DNA from 2 places in the Terribacillus sp. FSL K6-0262 genome. Region 2 is predicted to be linked to the other one. Evidence: a T-box and tRNA genes for the amino acid it is inferred to sense, from the RefSeq annotation. Region 2 holds a T-box; the other holds one or more tRNA genes.
The links. A T-box is a leader RNA that pairs with one kind of tRNA and senses whether it is charged. The one in region 2 lies ahead of leuS (leucine--tRNA ligase), so its partner is inferred to be a tRNA-Leu.
Positions count from the first base shown of each region.

Region 1: it encodes a tRNA-Leu, which carries the amino acid that the T-box ahead of leuS (leucine--tRNA ligase) is inferred to sense. The anticodon was not compared.

Region 1 covers NZ_CP150277.1:1,570,720-1,578,232, reverse strand. Annotated here, with positions in the region: rRNA gene MHI54_RS08270 (23S ribosomal RNA) at 1-1,990, shown strand, start outside; rRNA gene rrf (5S ribosomal RNA) at 2,236-2,348, shown strand; tRNA gene MHI54_RS08260 (tRNA-Val) at 2,362-2,437, shown strand; tRNA gene MHI54_RS08255 (tRNA-Thr) at 2,442-2,517, shown strand; tRNA gene MHI54_RS08250 (tRNA-Lys) at 2,523-2,598, shown strand; tRNA gene MHI54_RS08245 (tRNA-Leu) at 2,632-2,717, shown strand; tRNA gene MHI54_RS08240 (tRNA-Gly) at 2,730-2,804, shown strand; tRNA gene MHI54_RS08235 (tRNA-Leu) at 2,832-2,916, shown strand; tRNA gene MHI54_RS08230 (tRNA-Arg) at 2,927-3,003, shown strand; tRNA gene MHI54_RS08225 (tRNA-Pro) at 3,007-3,083, shown strand; tRNA gene MHI54_RS08220 (tRNA-Ala) at 3,099-3,174, shown strand; rRNA gene MHI54_RS08215 (16S ribosomal RNA) at 3,269-4,830, shown strand; rRNA gene MHI54_RS08210 (23S ribosomal RNA) at 5,132-7,513, shown strand, end outside.
Region 2 covers NZ_CP150277.1:2,758,040-2,765,552, forward strand. Annotated here, with positions in the region: gene MHI54_RS14115 (tetraprenyl-beta-curcumene synthase family protein) at 1-1,046, shown strand, start outside; gene MHI54_RS14120 (class I SAM-dependent methyltransferase) at 1,062-1,631, opposite strand; gene MHI54_RS14125 (BMP family ABC transporter substrate-binding protein) at 1,813-2,760, shown strand; gene MHI54_RS14130 (methyl-accepting chemotaxis protein) at 2,766-4,427, shown strand; T-box leader at 4,469-4,683, shown strand; gene leuS (leucine--tRNA ligase) at 4,758-7,172, shown strand; gene MHI54_RS14140 (rhodanese-like domain-containing protein) at 7,233-7,513, shown strand, end outside.

The sequences.
Region 1 (7,513 bases), 1.2 Mb from region 2:
GGGTTACCGAATTCAGTCAAACTCCGAATGCCAATCAATCTACTTTGGGAGTCAGACCATGGGTGATAAGGTTCATGGTCGAAAGGGAAACAGCCCAGACCGCCAGCTAAGGTCCCAAAGTGTGTGTTAAGTGGAAAAGGATGTGGCGTTGCTTAGACAACCAGGATGTTGGCTTAGAAGCAGCCATCATTGAAAGAGTGCGTAATAGCTCACTGGTCGAGTGACGCTGCGCCGAAAATATACCGGGGCTAAACACACCACCGAAGCTGCGGATTGACATCTACGATGTCAGTGGTAGGAGAGCGTTCTAAGGGCTGTGAAGGTCGATCGTGAGGACGGCTGGAGCGCTTAGAAGTGAGAATGCCGGTATGAGTAGCGAAAAAAGAGTGAGAATCTCTTTCATCGAAAGCCCAAGGTTTCCTGAGGAAGGCTCGTCCGCTCAGGGTTAGTCGGGGCCTAAGCCGAGGCCGAAAGGCGTAGGCGATGGATAACAGGTTGATATTCCTGTACCACCTAAATCCGCTTGAACGATGGGGGGACGTAGGAGGATAGGGAAAGCGCGCTGCTGGTCATGCGCGTCCAAGCCGTGAGGAAGTTGAGCAGGCAAATCCACTCAACATGATTCCAGGCGGTTATGGGGAGGGAAATTTAGTACCGAAGTTCCTGATTTCACACTGCCAAGAAAAGCCTCTAGTGAGGAAATAGGTGCCCGTACCGCAAACCGACACAGGTAGGCACGGTGAGTAACCGAAGATGATCGGGAGAACTCTCGTTAAGGAACTCGGCAAAATGACCCCGTAACTTCGGGAGAAGGGGTGCTTCTTTTTAGGAGAAGCCGCAGTGAAAAGGCCCAAGCGACTGTTTAGCAAAAACACAGGTCTCTGCAAAGCCGTAAGGCGAAGTATAGGGGCTGACACCTGCCCGGTGCTGGAAGGTTAAGGGGAATGGTTAGGGACTTCGTCCCGAAGCTGTGAACCGAAGCCCCAGTAAACGGCGGCCGTAACTATAACGGTCCTAAGGTAGCGAAATTCCTTGTCGGGTAAGTTCCGACCCGCACGAAAGGTGCAACGACTTGGGCACTGTCTCAACGAGAGACCCGGTGAAATTATACTATGCGTGAAGATGCGCATTACCCGCGACAGGACGGAAAGACCCCGTGGAGCTTTACTGTAGCCTGATATGGAATGTTGGTACAGCTTGTACAGGATAGGTGGGAGCCTTGGAAACCGGAGCGCCAGCTTCGGCGGAGGCATCCGTGGGATACCACCCTGGCTGTATTGACATTCTAACCCAGAACCGTCATCCGGTTCGGAGACAGTGTCAGGTGGGCAGTTTGACTGGGGCGGTCGCCTCCCAAAGAGTAACGGAGGCGCCCAAAGGTTCCCTCAGAATGGTTGGAAATCATTCGTAGCGTGCAAAGGCAGAAGGGAGCTTGACTGCGAGACCTACAAGTCGAGCAGGGACGAAAGTCGGGCTTAGTGATCCGGCGGTGCCGTATGGAAGGGCCGTCGCTCAACGGATAAAAGCTACCCCGGGGATAACAGGCTTATCTCCCCCAAGAGTCCACATCGACGGGGAGGTTTGGCACCTCGATGTCGGCTCATCGCATCCTGGGGCTGTAGTCGGTCCCAAGGGTTGGGCTGTTCGCCCATTAAAGCGGTACGCGAGCTGGGTTCAGAACGTCGTGAGACAGTTCGGTCCCTATCCGTCGTGGGCGTTGGAAGTTTGAGAGGAGCTGTCCTTAGTACGAGAGGACCGGGATGGACGCACCGCTGGTGCACCAGTTGTTCCGCCAGGAGCACAGCTGGGTAGCTACGTGCGGAAGGGATAAGTGCTGAAAGCATCTAAGCATGAAGCCCCCCTCAAGATGAGACTTCCCATCATTTTAAATGAGTAAGATCCCTCAGAGACGATGAGGTAGATAGGTTCGAGGTGGAAGCGTGGTGACACGTGCAGCTGACGAATACTAATCGATCGAGGACTTAACTAAAAAACGAAAAGCTCCAAAGGCCATAGTTTCTGGCCTTTAGAGCTGGATCTAGCCGCAGCGCCAGATCCCTTAGTAAGTCAACGCCAAAGACCAAGCACTCCAGTGCTTGGCACGCATGAGATGTACAGCATGAATGTTTCTTATCTAGTTTTGAAGGTTTACTTCAAAAAAAGTGTTGCTTTTTCTTTGAGAAAATGCTACAATATATCTTGTCCTTAAGAAAAGGACAAACATTGATTATCTGATCTGGTGGTAATAGCGAAGAGGTCACACCTGTTCCCATGCCGAACACAGCAGTTAAGCTCTTCAGCGCCGATGGTAGTTGGGTTCGCCCTGCGAGAGTAGGACGCTGCCAGGCAGATACATAATCCGGAGGATTAGCTCAGCTGGGAGAGCATCTGCCTTACAAGCAGAGGGTCGGCGGTTCGAGCCCGTCATCCTCCACCATTTAGCCGGTCTAGCTCAATTGGTAGAGCAACTGACTTGTAATCAGTAGGTTGGGGGTTCAAGTCCTCTGGCCGGCACCATTTTAGAGCCATTAGCTCAGTTGGTAGAGCATCTGACTTTTAATCAGAGGGTCGAAGGTTCGAGTCCTTCATGGCTCACCATTTCAATTTTAATACTGTGCGTATTTAATCTATGCGGGTGTGGCGGAATTGGCAGACGCGCTAGACTTAGGATCTAGTGTCTTTATGACGTGGGGGTTCAAGTCCCTTCACCCGCACCATTTAGATTAAACGCGGAAGTAGTTCAGTGGTAGAACATCACCTTGCCAAGGTGGGGGTCGCGGGTTCGAATCCCGTCTTCCGCTCCATAACTACTAAATTAACTAATTCAGCTTGCCGGGGTGGCGGAATTGGCAGACGCACAGGACTTAAAATCCTGCGGAGGGTACCTCCGTGCCGGTTCGAGTCCGGCCCTCGGCACTTTAAATATGCGCCCGTAGCTCAATTGGATAGAGCGTTTGACTACGGATCAAAAGGTTAGGGGTTCGACTCCTCTCGGGCGCGCCATTACGGGAAGTAGCTCAGCTTGGTAGAGCACTTGGTTTGGGACCAAGGGGTCGCAGGTTCAAATCCTGTCTTCCCGACCACTTTCAATATACAATGGGGCCTTAGCTCAGCTGGGAGAGCGCCTGCTTTGCACGCAGGAGGTCAGCGGTTCGATCCCGCTAGGCTCCACCATTGATCTTTGAAAACTGAACAAAACAACCAATTACGAACTAAACGACATGATCGTAAGATCAACGTCAGCTCTGACGAGCAATGCATCAACACTTTCATGGAGAGTTTGATCTTGGCTCAGGACGAACGCTGGCGGCGTGCCTAATACATGCAAGTCGAGCGCAGGAAACCAGATGACCCCTTCGGGGTGATTCTGGTGGAATGAGCGGCGGACGGGTGAGTAACACGTGGGCAACCTGCCTGTAAGACTGGGATAACTCCGGGAAACCGGGGCTAATACCGGATAGTATTTCCTTTCTCCTGATCGGAAATGGAAAGACGGTTTCGGCTGTCACTTACAGATGGGCCCGCGGTGCATTAGCTAGTTGGCGGGGTAACGGCCCACCAAGGCGACGATGCATAGCCGACCTGAGAGGGTGATCGGCCACACTGGGACTGAGACACGGCCCAGACTCCTACGGGAGGCAGCAGTAGGGAATCTTCCGCAATGGACGAAAGTCTGACGGAGCAACGCCGCGTGAGCGATGAAGGCCTTCGGGTCGTAAAGCTCTGTTGTCAGGGAAGAACAAGTACAAGAGTAACTGCTTGTACCTTGACGGTACCTGACCAGAAAGCCCCGGCTAACTACGTGCCAGCAGCCGCGGTAATACGTAGGGGGCAAGCGTTGTCCGGAATTATTGGGCGTAAAGGGCGCGTAGGCGGTTTCTTAAGTCTGATGTGAAAGCCCACAGCTTAACTGTGGAGGGTCATTGGAAACTGGGGAACTTGAGTGCAGAAGAGGAGAGTGGAATTCCACGTGTAGCGGTGAAATGCGTAGATATGTGGAGGAACACCAGTGGCGAAGGCGACTCTCTGGTCTGTAACTGACGCTGAGGCGCGAAAGCGTGGGGAGCAAACAGGATTAGATACCCTGGTAGTCCACGCCGTAAACGATGAGTGCTAGGTGTTAGGGGGTTTCCGCCCCTTAGTGCTGAAGTTAACGCATTAAGCACTCCGCCTGGGGAGTACGGCCGCAAGGCTGAAACTCAAAAGAATTGACGGGGGCCCGCACAAGCGGTGGAGCATGTGGTTTAATTCGAAGCAACGCGAAGAACCTTACCAGGTCTTGACATCCGCTGACAACCTTGGAGACAAGGCGTTCCCTTCGGGGACAGCGTGACAGGTGGTGCATGGTTGTCGTCAGCTCGTGTCGTGAGATGTTGGGTTAAGTCCCGCAACGAGCGCAACCCTTGATTCTAGTTGCCAGCATTCAGTTGGGCACTCTAGAGTGACTGCCGGTGACAAACCGGAGGAAGGTGGGGATGACGTCAAATCATCATGCCCCTTATGACCTGGGCTACACACGTGCTACAATGGATGGTACAAAGGGCAGCGAAGCCGCGAGGCTAAGCAAATCCCATAAAACCATTCTCAGTTCGGATTGCAGGCTGCAACTCGCCTGCATGAAGCCGGAATCGCTAGTAATCGCGGATCAGCATGCCGCGGTGAATACGTTCCCGGGCCTTGTACACACCGCCCGTCACACCACGAGAGTTGGTAACACCCGAAGTCGGTGAGGTAACCTTTTGGAGCCAGCCGCCGAAGGTGGGATCAATGATTGGGGTGAAGTCGTAACAAGGTAGCCGTATCGGAAGGTGCGGCTGGATCACCTCCTTTCTAAGGATAATTGGAAAAGGTGAAGCGACTGTTCAAAAGCGTACGGATAGATCAGATCGGTTACAGACTCCGGGTTTTGGAGTCAGGAAACGAGATGAACTATACGCTAGCTTTTAGGAGCTGAACCTGGACATTGGAACTACTACTTCGTAGTAGACACGTAATTGGGTTGTTTGTTCAGTTTTGAGAGATCAATCTCTCTTGTGAACCTTGAAAACTAGATAAGAAACAACATGCCAGAACATCAAACTTTAAAGCAAGACAATATATATTGTCGCGATTTAATGCATCATGCGTTATTAGTTAAGTGAAGAAGGGCGCACGGTGGATGCCTTGGCACTAGGAGCCGATGAAGGACGGGACTAACACCGATATGCTTCGGGGAGCTGTAAGTAAGCTTTGATCCGGAGATTTCCGAATGGGGGAACCCGCTATCCGTTATTGGATAGTACGCATTACTGAATACATAGGTGATGCGAGGCAGACCCGGGGAACTGAAACATCTCATTACCCGGAGGAAGAGAAAGCAAATGCGATTTCCCAAGTAGCGGCGAGCGAAACGGAATCAGCCCAAACCAGAAGGCTTGCCTTCTGGGGTTGTAGGACACTCCTTTGGAGTTACAAAGAAACCATGTAGACGAAGCGGCTTGGAATGGCCCGCCATAGAAGGTAAGAGCCCTGTACTTGAAATGTGGTTTCCTCCGGAGTGTATCCTGAGTACGGCGGAACACGTGAAATTCCGTCGGAATCCGGGAGGACCATCTCCCAAGGCTAAATACTCCCTAGTGACCGATAGTGAACCAGTACCGTGAGGGAAAGGTGAAAAGCACCCCGGAAGGGGAGTGAAATAGAACCTGAAACCGTGTGCCTACAAGTAGTCGAAGCCCGTTAATGGGTGACGGCGTACCTTTTGTAGAATGGACCGGCGAGTTACGATCCCCTGCAAGGTTAAGTTGAAAAGACGGAGCCGCAGCGAAAGCGAGTCTGAATAGGGCGACATAGTAGGTGGTCGTAGACCCGAAACCGTGTGATCTACCCATGTCCAGGGTGAAGGTCAGGTAACACTGACTGGAGGCCCGAACCCACGCACGTTGAAAAGTGCGGGGATGAGGTGTGGGTAGGGGTGAAATGCCAATCGAACACGGAGATAGCTGGTTCTCTCCGAAATAGCTTTAGGGCTAGCCTCAAAGGATGATGGTTGGAGGTAGAGCACTGATTGGACTAGGGGCCCTCATCGGGTTACCGAATTCAGTCAAACTCCGAATGCCAATCAATCTACTTTGGGAGTCAGACCATGGGTGATAAGGTTCATGGTCGAAAGGGAAACAGCCCAGACCGCCAGCTAAGGTCCCAAAGTGTGTGTTAAGTGGAAAAGGATGTGGCGTTGCTTAGACAACCAGGATGTTGGCTTAGAAGCAGCCATCATTGAAAGAGTGCGTAATAGCTCACTGGTCGAGTGACGCTGCGCCGAAAATATACCGGGGCTAAACACACCACCGAAGCTGCGGATTGACATCTACGATGTCAGTGGTAGGAGAGCGTTCTAAGGGCTGTGAAGGTCGATCGTGAGGACGGCTGGAGCGCTTAGAAGTGAGAATGCCGGTATGAGTAGCGAAAAAAGAGTGAGAATCTCTTTCATCGAAAGCCCAAGGTTTCCTGAGGAAGGCTCGTCCGCTCAGGGTTAGTCGGGGCCTAAGCCGAGGCCGAAAGGCGTAGGCGATGGATAACAGGTTGATATTCCTGTACCACCTAAATCCGCTTGAACGATGGGGGGACGTAGGAGGATAGGGAAAGCGCGCTGCTGGTCATGCGCGTCCAAGCCGTGAGGAAGTTGAGCAGGCAAATCCACTCAACATGATTCCAGGCGGTTATGGGGAGGGAAATTTAGTACCGAAGTTCCTGATTTCACACTGCCAAGAAAAGCCTCTAGTGAGGAAATAGGTGCCCGTACCGCAAACCGACACAGGTAGGCACGGTGAGTAACCGAAGATGATCGGGAGAACTCTCGTTAAGGAACTCGGCAAAATGACCCCGTAACTTCGGGAGAAGGGGTGCTTCTTTTTAGGAGAAGCCGCAGTGAAAAGGCCCAAGCGACTGTTTAGCAAAAACACAGGTCTCTGCAAAGCCGTAAGGCGAAGTATAGGGGCTGACACCTGCCCGGTGCTGGAAGGTTAAGGGGAATGGTTAGGGACTTCGTCCCGAAGCTGTGAACCGAAGCCCCAGTAAACGGCGGCCGTAACTATAACGGTCCTAAGGTAGCGAAATTCCTTGTCGGGTAAGTTCCGACCCGCACGAAAGGTGCAACGACTTGGGCACTGTCTCAACGAGAGACCCGGTGAAATTATACTATGCGTGAAGATGCGCATTACCCGCGACAGGACGGAAAGACCCCGTGGAGCTTTACTGTAGCCTGATATGGAATGTTGGTACAGCTTGTACAGGATAGGTGGGAGCCTTGGAAACCGGAGCGCCAGCTTCGGCGGAGGCATCCGTGGGATACCACCCTGGCTGTATTGACATTCTAACCCAGAACCGTCATCCGGTTCGGAGACAGTGTCAGGTGGGCAGTTTGACTGGGGCGGTCGCCTCCCAAAGAGTAACGGAGGCGCCCAAAGGTTCCCTCAGAATGGTTGGAAATCATTCGTAGCGTGCAAAGGCAGAAGGGAGCTTGACTGCGAGACCT
Region 2 (7,513 bases):
TGCATCAAGTATATCGGAAAATATTCCCTGAAGTACATAAGGAATTGGAATTATGGACACAGCGGGCAGAAGCGATCCCGGACCCGGAACTGCGGAAGCAGGCGCTGGAAAGTATTCGGACCAAACGCTTCCATTGCCAGGGAGGAGCGGTATACAGTCTGCTGGCAGGGGATAGGTGGAAGCAGGCGATAAAGTTCATCATTGCGTATCAAACCATCAGTGACTATCTTGATAATCTATGTGATCGCAGCACTTCGCTTGATCCGGACGATTTCCGGCTATTGCATCGATCCATGCTGGATGCACTGCAGCCCGGTGAGATGCTGAAGGATTATTATGCCTTACGGGATGAGCGCGAAGACGGCGGTTATTTGCATTCGCTTGTATTCACTTGCCAGACGATCCTCGGGAAACAGCCGGACTTGCCGATCATGCAGCCTTATCTGCTGAAGCTTTCAGGCTTATATGGCGATTTGCAGGTGCACAAGCATGTCGCCAAGGAAGAGAGGATTGAACGGCTTACGAACTGGTTCTCTTTATATCAGGAGGAGCACCGTGATCTTACTTGGTATGAATTCTCTGCCTGCAGCGGATCCACTCTTGGCATCTTCTGCTTCGTATCTTACGGAATGGGGATGGAGCTTGATCATCAGCTGGCCGAAGATATCTATCGAAGCTATTTCCCGTATATGCAAGGTCTGCATATCCTGCTGGATTACTATATCGATCAAATGGAGGATGAGGCCGAGGGCGATTTGAATTTCTGCCATTACTACCGGGACTCCGATGAAATGCGGGAAAGGCTGCTCTATTTCATCGAACGGACGAATGAAAGTGTGCAGCGTCTGCCGCATGCGTCCTTCCATGAAATGGTCCATCATGGACTGGTCGGTCTGTACCTGGCAGATAGCAAGGTCAGCCTGCTTGCGGATGGCAAGCAGATGATAAAATCGCTGCTCAGAGCCAGCGGGAATAAATCGAAGTTTTTCCATTTGAACATCAAAGCGTATAATAAAATGAAAGAAGCGCGTACCCCGATTGGCTAGGGGGTCGCGCTTCTTTCATTTTTTCTTCTCGATTGCGATGATGAACGGCGGATTATTCTTTTGATTGAGGAAACGGTACTGCAGGACGGCATAATGTTTTTGATCATAGTCCTTTACATGGGCCAGCAATCCTTCTTTTTCAATTGCGCCTTCCGGGTGGCCATGATAAACAACCAATACAATCCTGCCTCCCGGTTTCATGGCATGGCGGATTTTTTCGATGGCAGTGATGGTGCTTTCTGCGTTGGTGGTGATGGCCTTGTTGCTGCCCGGCAGGTAGCCCAAGTTGAAGATGGCTCCGGCAAGCTTGCCTTCATCTTCAGGGGTTATATAATGATCGACACGCTGGTGGCTGTCCAGGATCAGCGTCGTATTCGTCACATCGTGCATAGCCAGGTGCTTGCTTGTCATTTCAATGGCTTGTTCCTGTATATCGAATGCCAGTACTTTTCCTTCTTCCCCGACTAAACGGCTGAGCACGAGTGTATCGTTGCCATTGCCGCAAGTCGCATCGATGACTGTATCTCCTGGCAGAATCACTTGTTCCATCAGTTCGTGTGCATAAGCGATGACATGTTTTAGCATTTCCTGAATCCTCTCTCTGACAAATTGTTCTCTCTTATTTTCCGCTACCTGCTTCCATTTAGCAAATCAAATCTCTGATATGTAAAAATAAATTTACAAACATTTTACCAAAATTATGTAGAAACGTGTCGATATAAGGACCATAGTAGTAGTGTGATGGAAAAGAAAGGAGTATATCGACATGTATAAGCGCGTCCTAATACCTATTTGTATTCTGCTTCTATGTTATCTGACTGGGTGTGCAGCCGATTCGGCAGCTGCCAAACTGGATGAAGAAAAACGTATCGGAATCATACTGACAGAAGCGGGACTCGGTGATCAGGAATGGAATGATGTGGCCATCGAGGGCCTGACGAAAGCAAGGGATCGTCTTGATATAGTCTATACATATAAGGAAATGACCCCAGAGCTATCCTATGAAGAAGTACTGGGGGAATTGGCTCGGGAAGGCATGGATGCAATCATCACTTTGGAGCCATCAGCCAGGGACGCTGTCTCTGAGCAAGCAGCTGCAAATCCGGATATTACATATATAGCTTTCGGAACCGATTTGAAGGGAGATAATCTATTCGGCTATACGTTTGATGTAAAACAGGCGGGTTATTTGGCAGGTGTGGCAGCTGCCACCGTGACAAAAACGGGTAAGGCGGGCTTTATCGGTGAGCGATCCAGTGCTTATCTTGCAGGATTCGAACAAGGGATGGCTGATACATCCCAAGAAACGGAACTGCTTGTTAGGGAAGCATCTCCGGATGACGAAGCTGCCGGTAAGCAATCGGCGAAGGAACTGATCGAGGAGGGGGCGGATATTCTTTTTGCTGAACCCGGAAGTGCCGAAAAGGCGATGATAGGACAAGCTTCCTTGACGGATATATATGTGATTGGTGCCGGAGGCGATCAGTCTTATCTTGCTCCCGATAATGTCGTGACATCTGCCATGCTGCAAATCGATCACGTCTTATTCGAATTTTTGGAGCGGTTATCGAAAGGGGAAGAGCTGCCGAAGGATAATATGATTGGATTGAAGGAACAAGCGGTAGGCTTGAGTCCGATTGGCGTCGTCAGTATCACGGACACAGTCGAAGGAAAAGTCCACACGGCAACACAGAAGCTGATAGAATCGGAGTGAGCTAAATGAAACTGACACGGAAACTTTTTCTTCAATCGGCAGCTACAAGTGTATTGGCTTTGGCCCTCATTGCGTTCATCATCTTTAGTATGGTGAGAATCAACGCCTCCAGTTATGAGCAGGTCCAGCATCTTCTGGAGCTGCAGCGGCTTGACAGTCAGCTCAATAATGCAGGGCAGATACTGAAGAACACGGCTACGATCCGTACGGACACATCGGCTGCAGAATTGCGGACTTATTTGGATCAGAGCGAATCGAGCTTCGAGCAGCTGACTGCCACCACGGAAGGGCAGTCATCCGCATATCTCGAAGCGGCAATGGAAAAGTATGATGAATGGCAGGGGGAAGTGACGAGCCTTCTGACGAATGTGAATGAGATGGAAGCACTTCGGTTATCCAGCCGGGTTCAAGGGCTGCTGAATGATATTTATATGGCGAATGCATACAGTACGGCAGCTTATGAAGATGAACAGCGTACATTGCAGAATCAGATCACATTTGTAATAGTGGTGTCCGTCGTGGGGGTGCTGCTGCTGATCATCATCACGAGCTACACATCGGGAAGGACGAGTAAATCGATTGCCAATCCATTATTGGCACTGGCATCGAGGACGAATCAGATTGCAGCTGGTGATTTGACTGTACGGCCAATAGAAAAGACCGGGAGCCTGGAAATCAGTGAAATGAATCAGTCATTCGGCCAGATGGCAGAACAGCTGAAAAGCTTGATTCGATCCATTGAAAAAGCCAGTGATGAAGTAGCCGGAATGTCAGAAGAAATCGACAAGGACAATCGTAATCTTCAGGAACTGCATAAGGAGATTGCTGCTTCGGTCGGTGAAATCACATCCGGATCTCAGCGTATTTCCTCCGACCTTCAGCAGACTGTTGCCATGATTGAACAGATGGACAAGCAGGGAAGTGAGAACAGTGCGTTTGCGACAGAGACAGTCGAGCTCGGGAAACTTGCGGCAGAGGCTGCTGTCCGCGGACGTGAAACCGTTCAAGAGCAGCAGCGGCTGACAGTCAGGAATGGAGAAAGCAGGGAGCTGATGGAAGCGTCTCTGCGGGATTTCATGCAATACTCTCAGCAAATCGAGCAAATGGTGGCATCGGTTGCTTCCGTTGCGGAACAGACTAACTTGCTTGCTTTGAATGCGGCGATCGAGGCGGCCAGGGCTGGGGAAGCAGGCAAAGGATTTGCTGTCGTTGCCGATGAAATCCGTAAGCTAGCCGATGAATCCAAAGCTTCGGCGGATAGCATCTATCAGACGATTGGTGCAATTCGCAAGGGAACGATGAATTTATCCGAGGCTGTGCAATTCGGCCACGAAACAGCCAAAGCTGAAACAGCTTCCATGGAAAGCATGGAAACATCATTTGTAGAGATAGAAGAAAAATTCGAGACAATTGCAAAGCGGCTGCAGCAAATCCAAAGTGGCAGTCTTAAATCCGAAGAATTGGGGGCGGAGGTGCTGACCCGAGTGGAACAAATCAGCAGTACGCTCCAGGAAAACACTGCAAAGACGGATGTGGTCCACCACTCGACCAACGCCCAGTATGGAGCATATGAGCAGCTGGCCATGACAGTCGGGCAGCTGGACCGTGTAACGCGTGAGCTGCAGGAGGCTGTTTCGGTATTCCGGACGGAAGCTGCCGAATCTTGACAAACGCAGCGCAGTTCCGTACACTGGACACAACAATACTGTGAACGATGAGGAGAAGGAGTAGTAGCGAGCACTGCTTGGTTATAGAGAGACGGTACTCTGGTGCAAGCCGTCCCGGCATCTTGTGAACTCGCCTTCGGAATTGCAAAAGGGAACTGCCAGTACTTTTTGCCGTTTTCCGCGTTAAGGAATGTCGAGCGGGCGTGCATTTGCGCTAAGTTGGGTGGTACCGCGGGAGAAGTCTCTCGTCCCATTATTGGGATGAGGGGCTTTTTTCTTTGCTTCACGGTCAGATTGTTCAAGTTGAAGAGAGTACAGGAGGCACATGATATGTCATTCAATCATCATGAAATCGAAAAGAAATGGCAAGCTTTTTGGGAAGAAAACAAAACGTTCAAAACGGATACTTCCTCTGACAAACAAAAGTTTTATGCCTTGGATATGTTTCCTTATCCATCAGGTGCAGGTCTGCACGTCGGACACCCTGAAGGTTATACAGCGACGGATATATTATCTCGTATGAAACGGATGCAAGGCTATGAAGTGCTTCATCCGATTGGCTGGGATGCATTCGGTTTGCCGGCGGAGCAGTATGCGCTGGATACGGGGAACGATCCGGAAGAATTCACGAAAAAGAACATAGCGACCTTCACAAGACAAATCAAAGAACTTGGTTTCTCCTATGACTGGGATCGCGAAGTCAATACAACAGATCCAGATTACTATAAATGGACGCAGTGGATTTTCCTTCAATTGTACAAGAAGGGCCTTGCTTATGTCGATGAAGTGGCAGTCAACTGGTGCCCTGCCCTGGGTACTGTCCTTTCCAATGAAGAAGTCATCGATGGAAAGAGTGAGCGCGGCGGGCACCCTGTCATCCGCAAGCCGATGAAGCAATGGGTGCTGCGTATTACTGCTTATGCAGATCGTCTGCTTGAGGACTTGGATGAACTGGACTGGCCGGATAGCTTGAAAGAAATGCAGCGAAACTGGATCGGACGTTCAGAAGGAGCTGAAGTCACCTTCCGCATCGACGGCACAGAAGAAAGCTTCGATGTGTTTACGACTCGTCCGGATACTTTGTTTGGGGCTACATTCGCTGTCATGTCCCCCGAGCATCCGCTTGTTGACAAAATTACGTCCGATGCCCAGCGCGAAGCAGTCGATGCCTATAAGCAGGAAGTAGCTGCAAAGAGTGATTTGGAGCGTACCGACCTTGCAAAAGAGAAAACAGGTGTATTCACGGGAGCATATGCCATCAATCCAGTTAACGGAGAAAAAATGCCGATCTGGATCGCCGATTACGTGCTGATGAGCTATGGATCGGGAGCAATCATGGCTGTCCCGGCACATGATGAACGTGACTATGAGTTTGCGAAGACTTTCGATTTGCCGATCAAAGCAGTCATCGAAGGTGCAGATATTGAAAAAGAAGCGCATACTGGCGAGGGAGCGCATATCAATTCTGGTTTCCTTGACGGTTTGAATAAAGAAGAAGCAATTTCTGCAGCGATCAAGTGGCTGGAAGAGAACAACCACGGCTCCAAGAAGGTAAGCTATCGTCTGCGTGACTGGGTGTTCAGCCGCCAGCGCTACTGGGGTGAGCCGATTCCGATCATCCATTGGGAAGATGGCACGATGACAAGCGTACCGGAGGAAGAGCTTCCGCTTGTACTTCCGAAAACAGATGAAATCAAATCATCCGGTACAGGTGAATCACCGCTTGCGAATATCACGGAATGGGTGAATGTCACGGATCCGGAAACAGGCAAGAAAGGCAAGCGTGAAACACATACGATGCCGCAGTGGGCGGGAAGCAGCTGGTACTTCCTTCGTTACATCGATCCGAAGAATCCAGAAAAGCTTGCTGACTTTGAAACGCTGAAGAAGTGGCTGCCGGTCGATGTATATATCGGTGGGCAAGAGCACGCCGTCCTTCATTTGCTATATGCACGTTTCTGGCATAAATTCCTTTATGATATCGGAGTCGTGCCGACGAAAGAGCCTTTCCAGAAGCTGTTCAACCAAGGCATGATCCTTGGTGAAAACAATGAAAAAATGAGTAAGTCCAAAGGGAATGTCGTCAATCCTGATGATGTCATTGATTCCCATGGGGCAGATACACTCCGTCTATATGAAATGTTCATGGGTCCATTGGATGCTTCGATTGCCTGGTCGACAAATGGCCTGGATGGTTCCCGTCGATTCCTTGATCGTGTATGGCGCTTATTCATTACAGAAGAAGGGGAGCTTTCGGATAAGGTGCAGGATACAGATGCCGAAGAACTGCAAAAAAGCTATCATGAAACTGTGAAGAAAGTGACAGAGAACTTCGAGGCTTTACGTTTCAATACCGGGATTTCCCAATTGATGGTGTTCATCAATGATTGCTATAAAGCACCTGTCATCCCGCGTGATTTTGCCGAAGGCTTCATCAAGCTGCTTTCGCCGGTAGCACCGCATATTGCGGAAGAGCTGTGGAGCAAACTGGGACATCAGGAAACAATCTCGTATGCAGAATGGCCGGTCCATGATGAGTCGAAGCTTGTAGAACAAGAAATCGAAATCGTGCTGCAGGCGATGGGCAAGGTGCGGGCAAAAGCAATGGTGCCGCACGATGCATCCAAGGAAGAGCTTGAACAAATCGCGCTGAATAATGAACAAATGCAAAGCTGGCTGGAAGGAAAGACTGTCCGCAAGGTGATCGTCGTTCCAGGCAAGCTGGTGAATGTAGTAGCAAACTGATAGATGAATCCCTTCTGTGTTTCCGGAAGGGATTCTATTTGAGTGAAGGAGAGATGTAAGATGCGTAATATACAACCGGAAGAACTTGATGAACTTATTGAAAACGGGACTTCTGCCTATAAAGTGATCGATGTGCGGGAAGAGGAAGAAGTGGAACAAGGCATGATTCCAGGTGCCATTCATATTCCGCTGCAGCAGATTCCTGAAAAGCTGCCTGAATTGCCTGCGGACGAGACATATGTACTTGTCTGCCGCGGCGGTCACCGCAGCATGAATGCGGCTGCATTCATGGAGAATCAAGGATATGATGTGATCAATATGGACGGCGGTATGCTGGAATG